DNA from 2 places in the Burkholderia sp. THE68 genome. Region 1 is predicted to be linked to the other one. Evidence: riboswitches for the same ligand, from Rfam matches in the RefSeq annotation. Region 1 holds a riboswitch; the other holds the start of a gene.
What was found. Region 1 has a riboswitch for manganese ahead of BTHE68_RS00495 (sodium:calcium antiporter). Riboswitches for the same ligand answer to the same signal wherever they lie in the genome.

Region 1 (7,650 bases):
GACGAACGTCTCGGTGTTCGCTGTCGAGCCGGAAGGCAATCCGCTCGCGCTCTATCTCGAATCGCTCGGCCGCTACGAATCGATGCCTGCCGATACGCTCGCGCTGCCTTCGCACGGCAAGCCGTTTCGCGGCGTGCAGACGCGCATCGGGCAATTGCGCGAGCATCATCGCGCGCGGCTGGCGGAAGTGCGCGAGGCGTGCGCGCAGAAGCCCTGCAGCGCCGCCGATATCGTGCCGATCATGTTCAAACGCAAACTCGACATTCATCAGATGACATTCGCGCTCGGCGAAGCGCTCGCGCATCTGAATCTGCTTTGGCTCGATGGCACGTTCAAGCGTCAGGCCGGCGACGATGGCGTGATGCGCTTTGCGCCGGCCTGACTTCGTTCACTGCACCGATGCGCCGCCGAAGTTCACGCGCCCGAACGGACTCACGCTGTAACCGCTGACGTTCGCGCGCGTGAGCGCCGCCGCCGTCGGATAGACGAGCGGAATCCACAGCGCCTGATCGTGGATGATCTTCTGCGCGTCGACATACGACTTCGTGCGTTTCGCGACATCGGCCGTCGACTTGCCATCGGCGATGAGCTTGTCGAGTTGCGGGTCGCAATAGCGCGCGAAGTTGATGCCCGACTTCACCGCGTTGCAACTGAAAAGCGGCGACATGTAGTTGTCCGGGTCGCCGTTATCGCCCGCCCAGCCCATGAACAGCATGTCGTGTTGACCCTGCTTCGCCTGCTTGATCAGCTCGCCCCATTCGATCACCTTCACCTGCGCCTTCACGCCGATCTTCGCGAGATCGGCCTGCAGCAACTCGGCGCCCGCTTTCGGATTCGGATTCAGCACGCTGCCGTTCGGACGCACCCAGATCGTCGTTTCGAAGCCGTCGGGAAAGCCTGCGTCGGCGAGCAGCTTCTTCGCGTCGGCCGATGAATACCTGTACGCCGCGACGTTCTTGTCATAGCTCCATGTATTCGGCGGATACGGATTCACGGCGGCCGTCGCGGTGTTCTCGAACACGGTCTTCATATAGGTCGTGCGATCGAACGCCATGTTGATCGCCTGACGCACCTTCGGATTGTCGAGTGGCTTTTTCTGCGTGTTGAGCGCGACGAACGCCGTCATGAACGCGGGCGCCTCGCTGACCTTGAGCGACTTGTCCTTCTTCGCATCGAGCACGTCCTGCGGCTTCGGCGACAGCGCGATCTGGCATTCGCCCGCCTTGATCTTCTGCGCGCGCACGGACGCATCGGGCGTGATCGCGTAGATCAGGCGGTCGACCTTCGGTTTCGGGCCCCAGTAGGACGGATTGACGTCGTAGCGGATCACCGAGTCCTTCGTGTAGCTCTTCAGCACGAACGGACCGGTGCCGATCGGCTTGCTGTTCAGATCGACCTGCTGATTCGCCTTGAGCAGCTTGTCCGCATACTCCGACGAATAGATCGATGCGAAACCCATCGTGAGGATCGGCACGAAGGTCGCGTTCGGCTCGTTGAGTTCGAACTTCACGGTCTGGTCATCGACTTTCGTGACGGCTTTGATGAGCTTCACGAGGCCCATCGACTGGGCGTGCGGAAAGCCGCTTGCGCCGGCGATCTTGTGCCACGGATTGCTGTCGGACAGCATGCGCTCGAACGTGAACACGACGTCGTCAGCGTTGAGCGCGTGTGTCGGCTTGAAGTAATCGGTCGTCTGGAACTGGACGTTCGGGCGCAGATGGAAGGTGTAGCTCAGCCCGTCGCTGCTCACGTCCCACTTTTCCGCGAGCGAGGGCACGACTTTTTTGGCGGCTTCGTCGTAGGAGACGAGCGTGTTGAAGATGACGTCCGCCGACGCGTTGGTCGTCACGAGCGAATTGAACTGCACGACGTCGAAGCCGTCCGGGCTCGATTCGGTGCAGACGGTGAGCGGCTTGGACATCGCGAGCATCGGCGCGGCGAGCATGGCGGCTGCGGCGAAGAGTTTCAGGCGCATGAGATCTCCCGTGACCTCGTGGTCACACTGCGTTTCATTGTTGTTTGCGAATCGCTGGGGCGCGGAGCAAGCGGCGCGCCCGGCGCGGCTAGATTAGCGAATGCCCGCGCCGCCGACAACGATTCGATCGGCATACGCTTATTCATGACACTTTGCCTCGCGTGCGCGCGGCTTGCCGAAACCGGCCGCATCAGGCTAAACTTGCGCCGTCTTTGGGGAGTAGCCTTCCTTCGCGTGCGAAGGAGAACGCGTCAACATCCTCGGCCCTGCTGCCGTGGCGCGTTCGACCGGAACGGTTTGGCGAGACCATCGATGCGCTATGTCGTTCTTGGTCGGACGGCGCGTGGCGCATCGTGGTTCGCTTGACGTCCGGCCGTGGAATCATCGTGTCCCCACAACTAAAACATCCTCCCCGTCTTTCGCGCACGCTTGCGCGCCCGTCGCATTCATCGATGCGAGGTGCCGCATGACGATGCTCTTTGTCGAACTCGCGCTGATGCTCGTGATCATTCTGATCGCGTCGGAGCTATTCACGAATGCGCTGGAACATCTCGGCGAGCGGCTCGGCATTTCCGAAGGCGTGACCGGGTCACTGTTCGCGGCGGTCGGCACGGCTTTGCCGGAAACGACGGTGCCGATCATCGCGCTGCTTGGCGGCACGCCGAGCCGTGCGGTCAACGAGGAAATCGGCGTTGGGGCGATTCTCGGCGCGCCGCTGATGCTCGCGACGCTTTCCACTTGCCTGATGACGGTCGCGATTCTCAAGTCGCGTGGTTTGAACGGCAGGATCATGCCGGAGCGTAGCGGATTCGTGCGCGATCTCAACTTCTTCCTGTTCGCGTTCCTGATTGCCTGTGCGGCGATGTTCGTGCCGCATCATGCGTGGCAGGTGCGCGCGTTGTTCGCGGCGGGGCTCGTCGCGCTTTATGTCGTGTATGTGATTTCGACGTTCAAGGCTTCGGCGAAGCTCGTCGAGGGCGGGCACGGGACGGAGGCGCCCGAGGCGTTGTTCGCGTCGCGCCTCGGTTTGAAGACCACGTTCGGCACGATCATGCTGCAGTTTCTCGTCGGCATCGTGTTGCTGGTCGGCGGCGCGAAGGGGTTCATTCACGGCGTCGAGGGCGTGTCGCATGCGCTCGGAATTTCGGCGCTGTTGCTGTCGCTCATCATCATTCCGATTGCCACCGAACTGCCCGAGAAGGTGAACAGCATTCTGTGGGCGCGCAGAGGGAAGGACACGCTGGCGTTCGGGAATATCACCGGGGCGATGGTGTTTCAGGGCACGCTGCTGCCGGGGATCGGCATCATGTTGACGCCCTGGGAGCCGCGGGTCGAAGTGCTGACGGGCGTGTTGATCACGCTAGCGGCGGCGGCGTGGCTCAGATTCAATGCGAAGCCGAATGGCGTCGTGCTCTGGGCGTTGCTCGGGAATGGCGTGTTGTATGCGGCTTATCTCGTGTTGACGCTTGGGCGGTGAAACCGCTCCAGCCGTCCCCGCAAAACAAAATGCCCGCCAAGGCGGGCATCGAAGAGCGAAGCAGCGCGCCGCGAAAACCGGCGCGTTGTTCTTGTTGTTCTTATAAAGGTTATCGGCGCGAAATGAGGAAACTTTAGAACCGCGCCGCCTGCTGATACCGGCTCGCAGCTTTCGCCCCATCCATCGAGCGCCGATACGTCGTCGAAAGCGCCACCTGCGCCGTCCCAGCACGCGCGGCGACCGCATCGATGCTTGCCTGAATCTTGCGGATGACCGCAAGCGCGTCCGCCGGCTGCTCGGCCTCGAGCGCCATCACCAGCGGCGCGCGCGCCTGCGTGAGATCAGCCGCCCGCGCCCAGTCTTCCTTGCCGACCGCTTCTTCGATAGCTTCGGTCAACGCCCAGGCGTTCTGAATCAATTCATTCTGGTTCATGGTGGGTTCCAATGCCTGCGCGTTACTTGGCGTTCGTGGCCAGCGCACCCGCGCTGTTGGTGCCGCCGAACAGCGCCGTCAGGTAGCTGCCCTGAGTCGCCATCGACGACATGAGCGTATTCAGCGCCGTGAACTGCTGGTTATACGACGTCGTCAGTTGCTGCGTATAACTGGTGAGTTGCGTCTGCTGATCCGCGATGCTCTTCAGATCGGCATTGAGCGCGGTCGTGCGCGTGTCGATGATGCCGCCCGTCGCGAGAAACGACGTCAGGCTGTTGTTGAGTTGCGCGGCCACGCCGTCGGTCGAATTGAACAGCGACGCGACCTTGTTCGAACCGTTCGTGAGCGCATCGGTGAGCGCGGTTTCGTCGGTCTTGAGCGAGCCGTCGGGTTGCAGCGCGATGCCGATCGACGCGAGGTTGACCTTGCCCGTGCCCGATCCGATCGCCTTGCTGATCGTGCTCGCGATCGTGTTCTTGATCGTGTTCATCATCGAGTCGCCGAGCAGCACGCCGCCCTGCGAGCCTGCCGCCTGCGTGGAATCGAACGAGGTCAGCGACGAGGCCGTGCTGATGAAGTTGTTATACGCGGTGACGAACGCGTCGATGGTCGTCTTCTGGCCGTCGATGTCCTGACCGATCGTAAGCGTCTGCGTGGTGCCGACGGAATCCGCCGTGAGCGTCATGGAGACGCCCGTGACGGCTTCCTTGACGGTGTTGCTGGCGCTCGTGACCGGCGTCCCCGCGATGGTCAGATGCGAGTCCACGCCCGCGCTCGACTGGGTCCAGCCATTCGTGGCGTCGATCGTCGTGTGCTCGGGAACGGTGATGGTCTTGGTCGAATCGCTCGGATCGGGATCGGTCGTCGTGGTCGACGACGTCACCGCGAGCTTGTTGATCGCCGAGCTGCTGTCATCCGCGTTGACGGATATGTTGATTGCATTGGAAAGTCCCGTCGACGAGGAGCGCAGCACGAGGTGCGCGCCATCCGTGCCGTTGACGATGGTCGCCGTGACGCCGGGGTTGTCGGACGCCGAATTGATGGCGGACACGATGCCCGGCAGTGTGTTGTTGCTGCTGTCGAGCTTGATCGTGCTCGCTTTGCCGCCGACCGTCAGCGTGATCGAACCGGTGCCGAGATTGTCGGTCTTCGAAAACACGCCGGACGTGAGCGATTGAGCCGACGCGATATTGGTCACCTTCACCGCGTAGCTGCCCGCGACCGCGGTGGTGTCGGCGCTGCCAGTAAGGCCCTTGCCGTCGGCGGTGGCGGTGAACGAACCCAGCATCTTGCCGTTGGCGAGGTTCGCGATCGAACTCTGCAGCAGCGAAAGCACGGACTTCAGCGTGCCGATCGCGGTGAGCTGGGTGTTGTCAGCGGTTTTCTTGCTGTTGAGCGCGTCGGTCTGGCCTGCGACCTTCGCGTTGACGATCGCGCTGACGAGCGAATTCACGTCCATCGTCGAATTCGTGGATCCGCTGATGATCGACTGTGCGGCCTGCTGTACGGCGCTCGTCGGATCGACAGTGGAACCCGTTGTCGTTGCTACGGTGGTCATGTGTACTCCGGTCGTTGCGTGTTCGCGATCGTTCGAATGGGGCGGGAGTCGTCATCTCCCGGAAACGCGCACAGGGAGACGAGCTCCCCGGGCGCTGACTGCGATGTTTCTGTTGCGACTACTGTTACATCCGGCGCGCATCGTACTGAGAACGCGCGCCGCTTGCTGCGCTGCCGGCGATGCTTAGCCGAGGAGCTTCAGAACCTGCTGGGGCATCGAGTTCGCTTGAGCCAGCACCGAGATACCAGCTTGTTGCAGCACTTGAGCCTTCGACAGATTCGCGGTTTCCTGTGCGAAGTTCGCGTCGGTGACCTGCGATTGCGCCGAGGACAGGTTCGTCGCCTGTTGCGTCTGCGTTGCTGCAATCGACGTGAAGCGATTTTGCGCGGCGCCCAGGTTAGCCTGGATGCTGTTCACCGAGTTCAGTGCGTTGTCGATTGCTTCGATCGCGCCGTTCGCGCCATCGGTCGTGCTGATGTCGATTGCCGAAACGAGCGGCGGCTTGTTGTTCGAGTTGAGCGACGCGAGCTGCGTGGTTTGCGCGGCCGTTGCTGCCGTCGGCGTCTTGAACGCGATCGAACCAGCGGTCGTGCCCGAAGCAGCCGTCACGGAAAGTTCCGAGGCGGTTGCCACGCCGGACGAGATCGCCTGGTTGTTCTGGTCCGTGTACGTGAAGCCGCCCTTGCCGTCGGCAAGCACGTTGATCGTCGTGATCGCTGCCGTGCCGGTCGTTGCCGCACCCGTTGCGTCGAGGCTCAGGCCCGTGATCGAACCGATAGCCGTGCCCGATTGAGCGAAACCGCCGCCGATCTTGGCCGACGACACGTTCTGGCTCAAATCGACCGAGATGGTCTGGCCGACGTTCGCGCCGACCTGGAAGTTCACCACGCCTGCCGAACCGTCCAGCACGTTCGTGCCGTTGTAGGTCGTTTGCGATGCAATGCGGTTCACTTCAGCGATACGCTGTGCAACTTCCTTTTGCAGCGCGGTCTGGTCGCTCGGCGACAGCGAGCCGGTAGCCGATTGAACGGCCAGCTGGCGGATACGCTGGAGGTTGTCGGTGATCTGGCTCAGACCGCTCGATGCCGTTTGCGTCATCGACACGCCGTCGTTTGCATTCGACACGCCCTGGTTCAGGCCGTTGATCTGCGAGGTCATGCGCGAAGCGATTGCCTGGCCGGCTGCGTCGTCTGCTGCGCTGTTGATGCGCTTGCCCGACGAAAGGCGCGTAATGGCCGACGACAGTGCGCTTTGCGTGCCGTTCAGGTTTTGCTGGGCGACCAGCGAGTTGATATTGCTATTGATACCGATCATTTTCTTTCTCCAAGGGCCTGGCGCTTGTATCTGAAACAACGCCGATTCTGGTCGAGGCGGCTAGTTGTTTGGCCGCTTGTTTAGGTTTTCGGCGGCGGTCGGACAAAACTTTAGGCGCGATTTCGGGCAATCCGGAAATTTTTCAGACAAATGTTCCGCACGGCCTCCGGAGCGGCCTGCCGGACGCGTAAGAAACGCCCGGACGGCCGGCCGCGCGGGACGGCTTACACGAGATCGAATTCCCCAAGCATGGCTTTCACTTCGTCGGCCGGATTGAACATCAGCAGGTCGAGAATCGAAAGCCAGGGGACGAACGGGGCGTCGAACTGGCGGTATTCGAGCGGGCGGGGTTTCAAAAAGCGCAAATCGATTCCGCGTTCGGCAAAATCCGGCGCCGAATAAAGTGCGGTTCCGCCGATCGCGTTGATATACGTCGTCGCGCCGAGTGCGCCACAGATCGCCAGCACCTTGTCCTGCGCGCGAAGCGAATGGTCTATCGGCAACGTCGATGAAACGACGATCCGCGTGTCGAGCGACAGCCGGCTGGCCGTCGCGCGAATCGAGTGATGCAGGAAATGAAAGAGATTGCGCTCTTCATGCTCGACGCATTCGCGCAGCAATTCGAAGCCCTGCGTGAAATGCGGCGCGCGCCGATATGCGCCCTGCATCTGATTGAGCAGTTTGAGCCGGTCGAACGAAGGCGCGATGGCGCGCTCGACGACATCGAGCGAATCGGAATCGTTGACGAGCGGAATGCTGAAATACGCGTCGCCGCCGTTTTGCAGAAAGCGATTGCGATTGAACCAGCCTTTCTTCGTGTACTTGATGTTGTCATAAACGACGAACACGTCCACTGCCCCGATCAGCTGAAAGTAGCCGATATAGGGCAGAAA
Region 2 (7,650 bases), on a different replicon from region 1:
GCGAGCGCACGCCGCAGGCGGAAAAGTTCGCGGCGGGCCTCGTCGCGCTCGACGCCGCGACGGGCAAGCTGCGCTGGAACCGTCAGTTTACGCATCACGATCTGTGGGACATGGATGTCGGCGGGCAGCCGACGCTCGTCGATTTGCAGACGGCGCAGGGCATGCAGCCGGCGGTGATCGCATCGACGAAACAGGGCAGCATCTATGTGCTGAATCGCGAGACGGGGCAGCCGATCGTGCCGATCAACGAGGTGCCGGTGCCGCAAGGCGCGGCGAAGGGCGACCACACCGCGCCGACTCAGGCGGTCTCCGCGCTCAATTTCAATCCGCCCCGCGTGACGGAAGCGGACATGTGGGGCACGACGCCGTTTGACCAGCTCTGGTGCCGCATCAAGTTCAGGAGCCTGCGCTACGACGGACCGTTCACGCCGCCGTCCGAGCAGGGCACGCTGGTGTTCCCGGGCAACTTCGGCGTGTTCGACTGGGGCGGAATTTCCGTCGATCCGGTGCGGCAGATTCTGATCGCGAATCCGGATTGGATGGCGTTCACGTCGAAGCTGATTCCGCGCGAAAAGCTACAGGAAGGCGCTACCAGCACGAGCGAGACGAGCGGGATCAAGCAGGCGCGCGGCACGCCGTATGCCTATGAGATCAGCGCATTCCTGTCGCCGCTGGGCATTCCGTGCCAGGCGCCGCCGTGGGGCTATATGGCGGGCGTCGATCTGCGCACGAACAAGATCGCGTGGATGCACAAGAACGGTACGATCGTCGACAGCGCGCCGCTACCCATTCCGATGCCGCTCGGCGTGCCGAGTCTGGGCGGCACCATCGTGACGGCGGGCGGCGTGGCGTTTCTGACGGGCACGCTCGACCAGTACGTGCGCGCGTACGACGTGCGCGACGGCAGGAAGCTATGGGAAGCGCGGCTGCCGGCGGGCGGTCAGTCCACGCCGATGAGCTACGCCGATGCCAGCGGCAAGCAGTACTTGCTCGTGACGGCGGGCGGCCATGGCTCGCTCGGCACGAAAGCAGGCGATTACGTGATCGCCTATACGCTGCAATGAGGCTTCGAGGTTACGTGCGACGATACGCTTCGGCCATCAGCGCGCTGACCTTGGCGCGCGTCTTGAAGGCGTCGCGAGCGGCGTTGCGCAGCTTGGTGGCGATAAAGGAAACGAGTGCGATCGGGGTGGCGGCGATGATTCCCATGGTGTGTTCCGTACTAGGGGTAACTAACTAGGTAATAACCCTAGGTTAGCACAGTTGACGCGCTGCAACAATTTACTTTTCGGAAATCGCTAGGCAGCGCGCGCGAAACGACGAACCGCCTAGTCCGCGGGAAACGGGATGCGTTATATTCATGAGTATATAGCGAACCGATTTTCCCGGCACCATGCTTACACCATCCATCGACATCTCCGAGAGCGGCTACGGCGCGACCATCACCACCCTGAAGGCGGCGCACGATCACGAGCGCGCCGAGTCGTTGCGCGATCTCGTGGACGCGCATCGGCGGCTGCAGGGTAGCGTGCTGCGCTTTCTTTCGTTATTCGACGACGCCCGAACGCGCTCCACGCGCAACGAGCCGCGTGCGTTCGAAGCGCTCGTCGGCCTGCTGGAGAAAAAGGCGCGTGCGGCGGGATTTGCGCGCATGCGGGAATTGAGCGCGGCCGTGCAGGCGGCGCGCGTGGCGGCGCGTCAGCGCGAATTGCTGTTCTTCGATTCCTTCGGCACCGATGCGCCCGCCTTGCGTGAGGCGGCGCGCGAACTGGAGCGGCTCGACGCGACGCTCGTCGGACTGTGCGTGGAGCATGTCCTGCGCGTGAATGCTCCGATGCGCGCGCGGCCCGGCATGCGCCGCGCCTAGACCGGCGGATTCATCTTCGGCGGGACGGCGTCGAGCTGCCGGAACACGCTCAGCCAGTCTTCGAGATGCCAGGTTTTGGACACCCGGCCGTCGCGTATTTCATGAAACGAGTGGATCGCGAAGCGAATCGGCTTCTTCGTCGCGGCGATACCCATCAACGGGCCCGATTGCGTGCCGCTCACTTCCGCGCGGACGCCGACGCGATCGTCCTGCGTCAGCATGTCGAGAATCTCGATACGCATGTCGGGCAGCGCGGTTGCGAGGTCTTCGAAGATCGGGATCATCTGATCGGGTCCGTGCGACTGTCCGGGCGGCTCGGGAAGGTATTGCCAGTCGGGCGTGACGGCTTGCCGCAGGAGCGCGACGTCCTTGGTGGAAAACGCGCGGTAGAGACGCTCGACCGCTTCGCGCGCGGCCGATTGAGTCAGGTGGGCGGGCTGCATGGTGCCTCCTACACGGTGCGGTCTGCATGAGGTGGGAACGGCGACATAGCGCACTCACTGTACCCCAAGCAGTCGCGCAAACGCAGGAACGGTCGCCAGGCCGTGTTAATCTCTCACTTCTTCGCTGGGGAGTAGCCGGCTTTTCCGCCCGGAAAAGCGCCCATGTCAACACGCTCGGTCGTTCGGACCGTGGCATGGGCAGCCATCACAGGTTGGCAAGACCATCGACGGAATGCGCGACCGGTCGGGCGCGCGTTCTGTCGTTCCGTCTTGCCCGACCAGAGCGCTACCCGATGAATCTCGCTTCCACCATTTTTCTGGCCTTCGCCATGTCCACCGATGCCTTCGCCGCCGCTGTCGGCAAGGGCGCGACGCTGCACAAACCCCGCATCACGGAAGCGCTGAAGACCGGCGTGATCTTCGGCGTGATCGAAGCGCTGACGCCGCTCGTCGGCTGGGCGCTCGGCAGGGCGGCCGCGCAGTACGTGACGGCCTGGGATCACTGGATCGCGTTCGGCCTGCTGGGTCTGCTCGGCGCGCGCATGATCCGCGAAGGCTTCGGCAGCGTGGACCACGAAGAGGAAAAGCCCAACTCGCATTCGTTCTGGGTGCTCGCGCTCACCGGCTTCGCGACCAGCATCGATGCGATGGCGGTCGGCGCGGGCCTCGCGTTCATCGATGTCGATATCTTCTCGACCGCCGCCACGATCGGCTTCGCGACCATGCTGATGGTGACGATCGGCGTGATGGTCGGGCGGCTGGTCGGCGCGACCATCGGCAAGCGGGCGGAGATCGTCGGCGGGCTGATCCTGATCGGCGTCGGCAGCGTCATCCTCGCGGAGCATCTGGGCTATCTGAGCTGAGCCTGCGCGCGCGCCGGAAGGCCGTGGAGTGCTCAGGCGAATCGACTAAAAATCGGCATAAATAAAATAACAACAACTGCCTTCTGGTCGATACGATTCATCATTCCACTGCCTTCAACCCTGAATCCAGCACGTCATGCCACGTCCGATTTCCGCGCGCATTCATCTCGACGCCATTCGTCAGAATCTTCAGCTCGTCAAACGCACGGCGCCGTCCTCGCGCGTCTGGTCCGTGATCAAGGCGAATGCGTACGGTCACGGCATCGAGCGCATCTATCCGGCGCTCGCCGACGCGGACGGCATCGCGCTGCTCGATCTCGACGAAGCCGTGCGCGTGCGCGAACTCGGCTGGACGAAGCCGATCCTATTGCTCGAGGGCATTTTCGAGCCTGCGGACGTGGAGACGGCGGACCGTCATCGCCTCACCGTCACGGTTCATTGTGACGACCAGCTCGCATTGCTTAAGGCGGCGCGGCCGCGCGAGCGCATCGACATTCAACTGAAGATGAACTCGGGCATGAACCGGCTCGGTTATCGGCCTGGCGCGTTCGAAGGCGCGTACAGGCGCGCGTCGGACATCGAGGCGATCGGCTCGATCGGCCTGATGAGCCACTTCGCCAACGCGGACGATGGCGCAATCGACTGGCAGATCGACGAATTCGACGCCGCCACGCGCAATCTGCCCGGCACGCGCTCGCTGTCGAATTCGGCGGCGGTGCTGTGGCATCCGCGCGCGCACCGCGACTGGGTGCGGCCCGGCACGATCCTCTACGGCGCGTCGCCGACGGGCTGCGCGCGGCATCTCGAAGGCATCCCGCTGCGCGCCGGGATGACGCTCGAAAGTCGCATCATCGGCGTGCAGACGCTCGACGCGGGCGAGACCATCGGCTATGGCCGCACCTTCACGGCGGATCGCGCGATGAGGATCGGCGTGGTTGCATGCGGCTACGCGGACGGCTATCCGCGCCATGCGCCGACCGGCACGCCGGTGAGGGTGGATGGCGCGCGCACGCGTATCGTCGGGCGCGTGTCGATGGACATGCTCACTGTCGATCTCACGCCGTGTCCTGCGGCGGGCATCGGTTCGGCCGTAGAGCTGTGGGGCGAGCACGTCAGGGTCGATGAAGTTGCCGAGCCGTCCGGCACCATCGGCTACGAGCTGATGTGCGCGCTCGCGCGCCGCGTGCCGGTGACGATCGCCTGACCTTTCATCAGGCCGCCGCAAAACTTGCATTCGACCCTTCCCCCCGCTATACCTCAAAGGATCGGTAGTAAATCTGTAAGGAACGCGTTTTTGTTGCCCGGGTGCTCGCACGTCCCGGCGGCGTGAAGTCTCGTCCGGACTGCGGGCAAAGTTCGAATCCTAGGATCAAAAAGGAAACGACATGTACCAGCAGACCTACAACCCGTTGGGCAACGCATTCCTTTCGACGATCGTCGCGGCAATCCCCATTCTGACGCTGCTCTATTTCATCGCGCTGCATCGCCATCGCGATTCGCAGGGCAACGTGCATCTCGGTATTTCGGCGCCTTATGCGGCGTTGTTCGGCGTGATCGCCGCGTTCATCGTGTCATGTCTCGTGTTCCGGATGCCGGTCGCCTCGGCGGTGTCGGCGTTCGCGCTCGGCTCGCTGTCGGGCTTTCTCGGCATCATCTGGATCGTGCTGGCCGCGATGTTCCTTTACACGATGAGCGTCGTCACCGGCAAGTTCGAGATCGTCAAGGAATCGATCGTCCACATCTCGTTCGATCGCCGGCTGCAATGCGTGCTGATCGCGTTTTCATTCGGCGCGATCATCGAAGGCACGTCGGGATTCGGCACGCCCGTGGCGATCGCCGGCGCGGTGATGGTCGGGCTCGGCTTCAGGCCGTTCCAGTCCGCCGTGCTCAACCTGCTCGCGAATACGGCGCCCGTTGCGTGGGGCGCGATCGGCACGCCGATCGTCACGCTCGCCGCCGTGAGCGAGCTCGACCAGCTCACGCTCTCCGCGATGGCCGGCCACCAGTTGCCGTTCGTATCGCTGCTCGTGCCGTTCTGGCTCGTCGCGACCTTCGTGAAAATGGAGGGCGGCTCGTGGAAGGAAGTCTTCGAAGTCTGGCCGGCGATGCTGTGCGCAGGCGCATCGTTCGCGCTGATGCAGTTCTATGCGTCCGGAAGTCACGCGCTCCACCTGATGACCGACGTGGTGTCGGGCGTGTTCTCAGTGATCTGCACGGCGCTGTTCCTGCGTTTCGTCTGGCATCCGAAGACGCGCTTTCTGCTCAGGTCCGAGCGTGAGGCGCTCGCCCGGCAGGGCAAGAGCACGGCCACGGTCGCGACCGACAAGTCGGAGTGGAAGTACAAATATTCTGTCGGCGAAACCGTATATGCGTGGATGCCGTGGGTGATTCTGATCGCGTGTTGCGCACTGTGGGGCGTGCCCGAATTCAAGAAATTCCTCAACAACGTGTTCGCCGGCGTCACCTTCTCGACGACGCTCCTCGGCTCGCCGTTCAAAGGCACGCTGTCCTTGCCCGTCTGGGATATGCCCGCGCTGCACAACCTCGTGCACCGGATGCCGCCAGTCGCGCCCGTCAACGCCAAAGCGGAAGCGGCCCGCTTCACGATCAACTGGCTGTCGGCGGCGGGCACCGGCGTGTTCGTAGCGGCGATGCTGTCGGGCATCGTGCTGCGTCTGTCCGCCGTGCAATGGAAGGACGCTTTCATGCAGACCATGCGCCGCATGAAGATTCCCGTGCTGGTGATCGCACAGGTGCTGGGCCTCGGCTTTCTCACGCGCTACTCGGGCACCGACGCCGTGCTCGGACTCGCCTTCACGGGCGCGGGCGTGTTTTATCCGTTCTTCGCGGCGTTTCTGGGTTGGCTCGGCGTGTTTCTGACGGGTTCGGATACGGCGTCGAACGCGCTCTTCGGCAGCCTGCAGCGCATCACCGCGCAACAGCTCAACCTCAATCCGATCCTGATCGTCGCGACCAACTCGACGGGCGGCGTGATGGGCAAGATGATCGATGCGCAATCGATCATGGTGGCGTGCGCCGCGTGCTACGACGATCCGAAGGAGCGCGCCTTCGCGCTCGGGCCGATCTTCCGGACCGTGTTCTTCCATTCGATCGCGGGGGCGGCGGTGATCGGCGTGATCGCGATGCTGCAGGCTTATGTGTTCCCGTGGATGATTCCGGTGCCGCCGCAGTGACGCCGGTTCAATAACGCGCGTAGACGATGCCAAGTATCTTCGCTTCATCGTCGAAGACTTCGAGCGTGTCGGTGAGCGCCTGCACCGGCCCCGCGTTGTTGACGAACAGCGCATACGCGAGCCGGCGGCCGCTCTTCGCGTCCATGTAGCCCGCCATGTTCATCGCAACCATCTGACCGTTGGTCACGGTCGCGCCGCTCTTTACGCGGATATGCTCCTTGCCGACCACATCCCTGCCGATCGCCGCGAGCGAGCCGTCGACGCCGAGAATCGACAGCGCGTCGCGATACACCGGATAGATCGGCAGGCGGCTCATCACAGTCAGCAGGTTCGCAGTCGTGCGCGCGCTCGCGCGGCTGTCGGGCGAACCGCTGCCGTTGGTCGGAAAGTCGAAGCCCGCGCCGTCGATGCCGAGCGTGCTCGTCAGATACTGCCGCTCCGCGACGAGCGCGGCGTCGACGGTATGCGCGCCTTGCGTCAGACCGTGGTACATCAGGCTCAGATTCGCGCCGGTGTTGAGGCTCACCTTGAGTATCAGCTTGGCGATTTCCGAGTAGGGCAGGGACGTGAAGTTCGCGACCTGCGTCGCGCCCGAATAGATTTGCGCCGATGGCAGCCTGCTTCTGTCATTGGGCTGAACGGCGGCCGCCGACACGGTCACGCCCGCGCGCGCCAGTGCATCGATGAAGGCGGTGCGCGCGAACGAAGGCGGATCTTCGACACGCAGATTGCTGACGTACAACGCGTTGCCCACGAGTGGCGACGTATAGCCGAGCGGAATCGTCGCGGGCGTGGAGAGACTCGCCGCGCCCGAGATCGTGCCGTGACAGCCCGGCGCGGCAAGACAACTGAGCGGGCCTTCGTCGAGCGCATCGCCCGAGGTGACGATGTCCGCCTCGCTGTTCGCCGCCGTCGTGAGCGTCGTGCCCTGCATGGTCATCGCGCTGGTGCGCGGACGCCAGTCGAGCTGTCCGGGCTGGCCGGTGCCCGTGGGCGCGAGCGTCACGTCGATCACGTTCTCGTTGATGAGAATCGGTGAGATGAGCACGTTGCCGTTGGGCACGCGAAACGCATCGAAGAGCCTGTCGTCGACGATGACATCGCCGCTCACCGACGTGATGCCCGCCGCCCTGACCTGCTGCGCCAGCTGGTTCACGGCGGTGAGCGGATCTTCCGGCGTCAGGATCGCGCCGTCGAAGGCGCGCGCCTCGTTGTGATCGAAGTCGGTGAAGTCGATGGTGCCGTCGGGCTTCTGGCGACCGCCGAAGGTCAGATCGCCGGAC

Region 2: another riboswitch for manganese. It lies ahead of mntP (manganese efflux pump MntP); the one in region 1 lies ahead of BTHE68_RS00495 (sodium:calcium antiporter).

The regions. Positions count from the first base shown of each region.
Region 1 covers NZ_AP022315.1:98,942-106,591, forward strand. Annotated here, with positions in the region: gene BTHE68_RS00485 (MBL fold metallo-hydrolase) at 1-382, shown strand, start outside; gene BTHE68_RS00490 (ABC transporter substrate-binding protein) at 389-1,975, opposite strand; yybP-ykoY riboswitch at 2,175-2,350, shown strand; gene BTHE68_RS00495 (sodium:calcium antiporter) at 2,442-3,452, shown strand; gene fliT (flagellar protein FliT) at 3,586-3,885, opposite strand; gene fliD (flagellar filament capping protein FliD) at 3,908-5,443, opposite strand; gene BTHE68_RS00510 (flagellin) at 5,627-6,757, opposite strand; gene BTHE68_RS00515 (WbqC family protein) at 6,982-7,650, opposite strand, start outside.
Region 2 covers NZ_AP022319.1:573,849-581,498, reverse strand. Annotated here, with positions in the region: gene BTHE68_RS31200 (glucose/quinate/shikimate family membrane-bound PQQ-dependent dehydrogenase) at 1-1,064, shown strand, start outside; gene BTHE68_RS37210 (hypothetical protein) at 1,075-1,209, opposite strand; gene BTHE68_RS31195 (hypothetical protein) at 1,394-1,867, shown strand; gene BTHE68_RS31190 (ester cyclase) at 1,864-2,310, opposite strand; yybP-ykoY riboswitch at 2,425-2,595, shown strand; gene mntP (manganese efflux pump MntP) at 2,604-3,173, shown strand; gene alr (alanine racemase) at 3,310-4,377, shown strand; gene BTHE68_RS31175 (L-lactate permease) at 4,559-6,367, shown strand; gene BTHE68_RS31170 (D-alanyl-D-alanine carboxypeptidase/D-alanyl-D-alanine-endopeptidase) at 6,375-7,650, opposite strand, start outside.